Regions from separate parts of the Candidatus Marimicrobium litorale genome, predicted to be linked through region 2. Evidence: predicted binding sites of a transcription regulator. Region 2 holds the regulator's gene; the other holds the start of a gene.
The links. The regulator sigma-54, encoded in region 2, starts transcription at its own class of promoters, with help from an activator protein. The targets are predictions, from matches to a motif close to TGGCACANNNNTTGCNNT.
Positions count from the first base shown of each region.

Region 1: a site for sigma-54 is predicted at 2,030-2,047, ahead of glnA (glutamate--ammonia ligase). Genes of this name have one in related genera too.

Region 1 is NZ_SHNO01000001.1:2,952,572-2,956,908, forward strand. Features, by position in the region: gene EYC82_RS13345 (DUF4124 domain-containing protein) at 1-364, opposite strand, end outside; gene glnA (glutamate--ammonia ligase) at 516-1,922, opposite strand; gene typA (translational GTPase TypA) at 2,683-4,337, shown strand, end outside.
Region 2 is NZ_SHNO01000001.1:1,838,354-1,842,690, reverse strand. Features, by position in the region: gene EYC82_RS08215 (HPr family phosphocarrier protein) at 1-130, opposite strand, end outside; gene rapZ (RNase adapter RapZ) at 142-996, opposite strand; gene EYC82_RS08205 (PTS sugar transporter subunit IIA) at 993-1,457, opposite strand; gene hpf (ribosome hibernation-promoting factor, HPF/YfiA family) at 1,468-1,755, opposite strand; gene EYC82_RS08195 (RNA polymerase factor sigma-54) at 1,818-3,353, opposite strand; gene lptB (LPS export ABC transporter ATP-binding protein) at 3,565-4,290, opposite strand; gene lptA (lipopolysaccharide transport periplasmic protein LptA) at 4,268-4,337, opposite strand, start outside.

The sequences.
Region 1 (4,337 bases), 1.1 Mb from region 2:
CGTCATCCATAAATAACTGCAGGCTTTCATACTTCTTCAGGGCGGGTTGAATAGCCACCGTGACGGTGAAGTTGCCATGACCCCGCGGGATGGAGGTTTCATCGGCAGGACTGGTTATGGCGATCGTATAGGACGTCTGATTCACCGCCGGGGTGTCTGTCGGAGACTTCAGTGCAGGGATAATAGCCCGTGGTGGAGAGGTCGTATTGGTGGGTTGCAGGCCTACCGGCTCCGCTGCGCGACTGTTGGCGGAGGGTGCGTCGGTGAAGACCACGTTGCCGACTTCGTCAGTCGTGCGGTAGATGGATTGTGCCGCGGCCGCCGGCGCCAGCAGTACAAGGGCAAATGCGATAATTCTGAGCATGCGGTTTTCCTCCCCTGAATGACGACAGTAACAGAAGTGGCGTGGATATATGAACATCCCGTCCGGTCGTCTTGCTGCAGCAGGCAGAAAAAAGGCCCGCCGGAGCGAGCCTTTTTCCCAAGGGCACAAAAACGGCCCCTGACAGGAAGGTCTACAAGGAGTAGTACATGTCGAACTCGACAGGGTGAGTGGTCATATCGAGGGTTTCGACCTCCTCCTGCTTGAGGTCGATGTAAGCGTCGATCATGTCGTCGGTGAATACGCCGCCAGCCGTGAGAAAGCTGCGATCCGCGTCGAGGGCTTCGAGGGCCTGGCTCAGGCTGGAAGCAACCGTCGGAATCGATTCCGCTTCTTCTGCGGGCAGGTCGTACAAATCCTTGTCGGCTGCGTCGCCGGGGTGGATCTTGTTCTGAATACCATCGATACCTGCCATTAGCATCGCTGCAAAGGCCAGATAGGGGTTGCCAGTCGGATCCGGAAAGCGAACCTCGATGCGCTTGCCCCGAGGGCTTGGCTCATAGGGAATACGGATGGACGCAGATCGGTTGCGGGCCGAGTAGGCCAGCATGACAGGCGCTTCGAACCCCGGCACCAGTCGCTTGTAGCTGTTGGTAGACGCATTGGTAAATGCGTTCAGTGCACGGGCGTGCTTGATGATGCCGCCGATGTAATACAGTGCTTCTTCAGACAGGCCGGCATAGCTGTCGCCAGCAAACACGTTTTCCTTGCCCTTGGCGATGGACTGGTGGCAGTGCATGCCAGAACCGTTGTCGCCGACCAGCGGCTTGGGCATGAAGGTGGCCGTTTTGCCATAGGCGTGGGCTACATTGTGCACGCAGTACTTGAGGATTTGCGTTTCATCTGCCTTGGTAACCAGCGTGTTGAACCGCACGCCAATTTCACATTGGCCGGCGGTGCCTACCTCGTGGTGATGCACTTCGATGTCCAGGCCCATCTGCTCCATGGCCGCGCACATTGCCGCACGAATATCATGCAGTGAGTCAACAGGCGGTACCGGGAAGTAGCCACCCTTCACGCCGGGGCGGTGCCCGATGTTGCCTTCATCGAACGAGTGGTTGGACGCCCACGCTGCTTCTTCGGAGCCAATGGTATAGCCTGCACCTGACATGTCGGCGTGCCACTTGACGTCATCGAAGACGAAAAATTCGGGCTCGTTACCGAAAAAAGCCGTGTCGCCAAGACCGGTAGACTTGAGGAATTCCTCGGCACGTTTGGCAACGGAACGGGGGTCACGTTCGTAGCCCTGCATGGTGGTGGGCTCGACGATGTCGCAGCGCAGGATAACGGTCGCTTCATCGGTAAAGGGGTCGAGTATCGAGGTAGAGTCGTCGGGCATGAGAATCATGTCCGATTCGTTAATGCCCTTCCAGCCTGCGATGGACGAGCCATCGAACATCTTGCCGCCTTCGAAGAAGTCTTCGCTGACCTCTTTGGAAGGTATGGTGACGTGCTGTTCTTTACCGCGGGTATCGGTGAAGCGCAGGTCGACCCAGCGTGCCTCGTTGTCTTTGATCAGCTTCAGGGTTTCGTTGGACATTGTTTGTTCTCCAGTTGGGCATTAATCAGGTCGGGTGCGCCGGCCTATCGACATTTCCTGACGCCGGACAGTGCGGGCGACACAGGTATTCATCAGTGGTGTCAGAGGTAGCAAAAGCTGTGCCACAATGGCGCTGACAGCAACCCTTTGAAATTCCGAAGTTTTCCACCATTCATCGCTCAGGGCTGATGAGACATGCACCATATTAGCACACGCATGCACCAATATGGTGCGGGACGTGTCGGGGCAGGGTCAGCGTGCGGTCCGAGCAATCGTCAGGGTGGTCTTTAGTGCAGCCATCCTGATCAGACGCAGTGGTTATGGCCCCAATGCTGTTCGTTGTCAAGTATTTCCCCAAATCACCATGGTGACCCAGCCGTTGCGACAGCAACTCAAGCGCCATTGGCCCCGCCATGGATATTTACTGTTGCTGGGGCAGGCTGTGGTTGGAAACCGCCCCTGTCGGGCCGGCGATAACATGCTTGGGTGCTGCGCAGCGGGTGCGCTGCAATTGCCAGACATGCCCGCCCGGATCAGCTGTGGGCCTGACAAAAAAATTCGATCTGACCCTGCCGTCCTAGGCCGCAGCCCTGTGCGCTTGCTGCGGTGGTGCGGGCATGACTCGCGGGATACCGTGCGCAAAGGCATCTTGGTTGAAGCACCAAGTCAGAAATAGACTGCCAAGATAACGCCCCGTCACCCCGGGATAGTGTATACTCCGCGCGCTTTTTGCCCTCCGGCTATCCTAGAGGTACCTCCCTTGATTGAACAACTGCGCAATATCGCCATCATCGCCCATGTTGACCATGGTAAGACCACTTTGGTGGACTGCCTGCTGCAACAGTCTGGCACACTGGATCGTCGCAGCGAGGGCGCCGAGCGGGTGATGGATTCCAGCGACCAGGAGCGTGAGCGCGGGATTACCATCCTGGCGAAGAATACAGCGATCGAGTGGGATGGCTACCACATCAACATTGTTGACACGCCGGGGCACGCGGATTTTGGTGGCGAGGTAGAGCGGGTGCTATCCATGGTCGATTCGGTGTTGCTGTTGGTGGATGCAGTAGATGGCCCGATGCCACAGACACGCTTTGTGACTGCCAAGGCCTTCGAGCAGGGGTTGAACCCGATCGTCGTGGTGAACAAGGTGGACCGTGATGGCGCCCGACCGGACTGGGTGGTCGACCAGGTCTTTGACCTGTTTGACCGTCTCGGCGCAACAGAGGAGCAACTGGATTTCCCCGTGGTCTACACCTCCGCGATCGAAGGTGTGGCGGGCCTCGATCACGAGGAGATGGGGACGGACATGAAGAGCCTGTTCCACACCATAATAGAGCGCGTGCCCGCGCCTCAGGTGAATTCCGAGGGGCCGCTGCAAATGCAGATCAGTGCACTGGATTACTCCAGCTACGTCGGCGTCATCGGCGTGGGTCGAATAACCCGTGGCAGACTGACACCCAACTCACCGGTTGTGGTTGTCGACCGGGAAGGGGAGACGCTGAAGGGACGGGTGCTGCAGGTGATGGGTTACCTCGGGCTGGAGCGGGTGGATGTCGAATCAGCCCAGGCGGGTGATATTGTCTGTGTGACGGGTATAGACGGCCTCAATATTTCCGACACGCTTTGCGACCCCGAGACGCCTGAGGCGCTGCCGGCCCTTTCTGTTGATGAGCCGACGGTTAGCATGACATTTCAGGTTAATGATTCGCCCTTCGCGGGCAAAGAGGGAAAATATGTCACCTCCCGCAATATCAAGGAGCGGTTGGAGCGCGAGCTGATACACAACGTGGCCCTGCGAGTAGAGCCCGGTGATACCCCCGACAAGTTCAAGGTGTCAGGGCGTGGCGAGCTGCACCTGTCAGTGCTGATTGAATCTATGCGACGGGAAGGTTTCGAACTTGGGGTTTCCCGCCCGGAGGTCATCCGGCGTGAAGTGGATGGTGAAATCCAGGAGCCTTACGAGCAGCTGGTGATCGACTGTGAGGAGCAGCATCAGGGGGCGGTGATGGAAGAGATCGGCCAGCGCCGCGGCGAACTCGAAGATATGGTGCCCGATGGCAAGGGACGTCTGCGACTGGCCTTTATTATTCCTGCCCGGGGATTGATCGGCTTTCGCTCGCTGTTTCTGACCATGACATCGGGCAGTGGCATCATGACATCTGTTTTTGACCATTACGGTCCGGTAAAAGAAGCAGAGATCATTCACCGCAGCAATGGTGTTCTGGTCTCGATGGTGCAAGGCAAAACGCTCGCCTATGCCATTTACAATTTGCAGGATCGCGGCCGTATGTTTATCGATCCAAACATTGATATCTACGAAGGGCAGATCGTCGGTTTGCACAGTCGAGGCAACGACCTTCCGGTCAATCCCACCAAGGCGAAGCAGCTCACCAACGTACGCGCGTCCGGCACAGA
Region 2 (4,337 bases):
CGTCGATCATCTCGCCGTCCTTGCCAATTTTTATATGGCTGGAGAACGATGATGTGCATGCCACCAGCTTGGCTGCTGCTCTGGCATGCAGTCCGAGTTTATTAATGATTGTTACCTGGGTCTGGATCACGGGCTGACCTATTATTGTAGTTCCCTGTGCCTGACATGGATGTCTGGGTATTGCTGCCGGTAGTGAGTGTAGAGTCGGTTCGCCAGATATACTGACCGATGTTGGCCGCCGGTACAACCCAGAGAGATATTCATATAGCTGCGATTGCCCTGGGCATAGTGCGGCAGCCATTGATCAAGGTAGTGACGTAGATCGCTGTAAAATTCGCCTGTCATTGGCTGGGTGTCCATGAATTCCTGCACTTCGGCGTCGAGTCCGGTTTTTAGTCGCAGCTCCTTAACCCAGTGGGGGTTAGGCAGCATCCTTACGTCGAAGACCAGGTCGGCATCGGCTGGAATGCCCCGCTTAAAACCAAATGACTGTACCAATAGGGACATGCTCCCCGAAGTGGTCCCGAGCAGGCGTTGTTTAATCGCATCGCGCAGTTCGTAGATTGTCATCTGGCTGGTATCAAGCACCAGAGACGCAGTAGTAGAGATGGGTTCGAGCAGCTTGCGCTCTTTATCGATAGCTTCGGCCAGGGGTATGGATTGGGTGCTAAGCGGGTGTCTGCGACGGGTCTCGCCAAAGCGCTGCAACAGGGTGACCTCCTGTGCGTTGAGAAACAGAACCTGGGTCTGAACCGATGACGGCAGTGATGCCAGTATGGCGCCAAAATCGCGCAGGTCTTTCCAGGCGTTGCGTGCGTCAATGCATACCGCGGTGCCGCTGAACAGCTCGAACTCCTCGCCGCTGGTTTTCTTTACCAGCGCGGGCAGCAGTGAAGCAGGCAGGTTATCTATACAGTAAAACCCCTCGTCCTCCAGCTGGTTGAGCGCTGTACTCTTGCCCGAACCGGAACGACCACTGATGATAATCAGTCTCACGCAGTTTTTGCCTGATGGCAGATGAGTTCGTACAGTGCACGACTGCTTCCGGCGCTGCGCAGTTTTTCGCAGAAGCTTGGCACACTGAACAATTGTGCTATGGCCGCCAGAATATCGAGGTGCTGTTGGTGTGCCTCTTCCGGGACCAGCAACGTAAACAGCAGGTCGACCGGCATGTCGTCGGGGGCATCGAAGGGAATCGGCTCCTCGAGACTGATGAGAACGCCGACCGGTGTCGTGCAGCGGCTCACACGGCTGTGGGGAATGGCAATGCCGCCCCCCACCGCGGTGCTGCCGAGCTTCTCTCGGGCGATAAGCCTGTCGAGAACATCGTCATAGGACATTGATCGCTGGTCGTTGCAAACGATTTTGGCGATATTTTCAAACAGTCTTTTCTTGCTGACACTCGGTACACAGCAAACGGTGCGCTCTTGTGTCAGGATCTCGCTTATTGTCGACATAGTCGCGGAATCAATGCCCCCGGTGCTTTTGTTTATGCTTGATGAGCTGGCGATCAAGTTTATCCGCCAGAGCGTCTATGGCGGCATACATGTCCTCGGATTCTGCGTGTGCGAACAGGTCGGCGCCGGCGATATGCACAGTCGCCTCGGCTTTCTGCACCATTTTTTCGACACTGAGAATGACATGAGTCGTCGTGATCTGATCAAAGTGCCGCTGCAGTCGTTCCAGTTTGCTTTCTACATAGGATTTCAGTGAAGAGGATATTTCGAGATGGTGACCGGTGATGTTCAGTTGCATAAAAAACTCTCTTTTGCAGATGGATGGGCAAGACCCGACGCCGGGAGGGCCCTGTATTTAGTTTAGACTAACCTTTTTCGCTCGTTGGACGGAGGAATGAACAGTGTGTCCCTGTACTTGGCAATGGTGCGTCTCGCAACCTCGATACCCTGTTCCTGCAGTAGCAAGGTGATCTTGTTGTCGCTCAGGGGACGCTTGGGATTCTCCGCTGCCACCAGCTTTTTGATCAGTGCCCGTATTGCCGTAGAGGAGCACTCGCCGCCAGCAGTGGTTGCTACATGGCTGGAGAAAAAATATTTCAGTTCGAAAATGCCGCGGGGTGTATGCATGTATTTGTTGGTCGTGGCCCGGGACACCGTAGATTCATGCATATCGACGGCCTCTGCAATGTCGTGCAGAACGAGAGGTTTCATCGCTTCGGCGCCGTATTCGAGAAAGTTGCGCTGGTGCTCTACAATTTTACTGGAGACTTTCATCAGGGTCTCGTTACGGCTGTTCAGGCTCTTGAGAAACCAGCGTGCTTCCTGCAGGTTATCGCGTAAGTAGGTATTGTCAGGGCTGTTGTCTGCGCGTCTGATCAGGCTCGCATAATTGCTGTTGATACGCAATTTTGGTGCAATATCGGGGTTCAATTCGACTACCCAGCGGCCACCGTTCTTGCTGACAAAGACATCGGGTACGACATACTCAACCGCTTCCGGCACGGCGGTGAGACCCGGGTTCGGGTTTAGTGACTGAATGAGGGCCATGACCGCTTTCAGTTCGTGTTCTTTGAGGCGGGTGCGCCGCAGGATCTGGGCAAAATCACTGGTGCCCAGCTGGGGCAGGTAGCGGCTGATGACGAGTTTTGCTTGCTTCAGCCACTCGGTATCGGCGGGGAGCTGATCCAGCTGGATCAGCAGGCACTCCTGTAAGTCTCTGGCGCACATGCCGGCGGGCTCGAATTGCTGCAGGCGATGCAGTACGGCGACTACTTCGTCCTCCTCAATCTCAAGGTCTTGCGATAGCGACTCGTGAATCGACTCGACGCTGCTTAGCAAACGCCCGTTGGCGTCGGTATCGTCGATAACCGCCAGGGCAATGAGCCTGTCAGTGTCGGAGAGGCGAGTCAGGCCGAGTTGCCACAGCAGTTTTTCGCGCAGTGATTCGCTCGGTGTATTGCGGCCTGCCATGTCACCGTCAAAGCCGTCATCTGGCGGAGGTGCTGAGGCCGAGGCGGAAGGGAGCAGGTCGTCCCACTGTGCGTCCACCGGCAGGTCCTCGGGTAGAGTGCCGGCGTCGGTTTGTTCAGCGACACTCCATTCGGTAGTCTCTTCGAGGTCGCCTTTTTCAGCGGTGTCAGTGCCATCCGACTCGAGAGTGTGCTGCGACGCATCCGGCGCTTCGTTGTCGACGGGCTGTTCCGCGCTATCGGCTGGTGTGTCGGAGGTGTCGCTGCCGTCATCCTCTGAGACATCCAGCAGCGGATTACTGTCCAGTGCCTCCTGTATCTCGTGTTGTAGGTCCAGCGTGGACAGCTGCAGTAGTCGGATAGCCTGCTGCAACTGCGGCGTCATCGTCAGCTGCTGGCCCATTTTGAGCTGTAGTGATTGCTTCATGAAAAGCCCGCTTGTCGCATGTCTCCTGCTGGCAATAGTGTCGTGCAGTCAGTATTCAGTTGGAGTGTAGCCCTCGCTGGCCAGCGCTTGCAACAATTGTGGCGTGAATTTTGCTAGGAGTAGCGGTGAGCCGAGGGAAATACTGCCCGGATTTGTGAGGCGCTCTGCAATTGCGAGCTTTACCAAGGGGTGTTGCGGCCCTTTGATGCGGTTACATCTGGAACTGGTCACCCAGATAAATCTGCCGCACGTGCTCATTGTCCAGGACGTCCTGGGCGGTGCCCGACGCGATGATTCTACCCTCGCCGGCGATATAGGCTTTTTCACAGATATCCAGCGTGTCGCGGACATTGTGGTCTGTGATGAGGATGCCGATGCCCCGCGCGCGCAGGTGATTAATGATTTGTTTGATGTCGCTGACGGAAATTGGGTCGACGCCGGCAAAGGGCTCGTCGAGCATCATGAAATCAGGCTCGGTGGCCAGCGCTCGGGCGATTTCAATACGCCGCCTTTCCCCGCCTGACAGGGCCTGGCCGAGGCTGTCGCGCAGATGTTGTACATTGAACTCTTCCAGCAGCTCATCCCGACGTTCGAGGCGTTGTTTTTTGTTGAGGTCGCGTCGGGTCTGCAAAATGGCGAGGATGTTGTCGCCCACCGTCAACTTGCGAAAAATCGATGCTTCCTGAGGCAGGTAACCAATGCCGCGGCGAGCGCGCTGGTGCATATTCAGGCCGGTAATATCGGCGCCGTTCACACTGATACTGCCCTTGTCGGCCGGTATGATGCCGATGATCATGTAGAAGCAAGTCGTTTTCCCCGCGCCATTGGGGCCCAGCAAGCCGACGATCTGGCCACTGTCGACCGCCAGCGAGACATCGTGGATAACGTCCCGCCCCCGGTAGCTCTTTGCCAGATTACTCGCCTTGAGTTGGGCCACTGTCTTTATCTTCCCGCTGGGTATTGCCGGGCTCTGTCTGCGCCGTC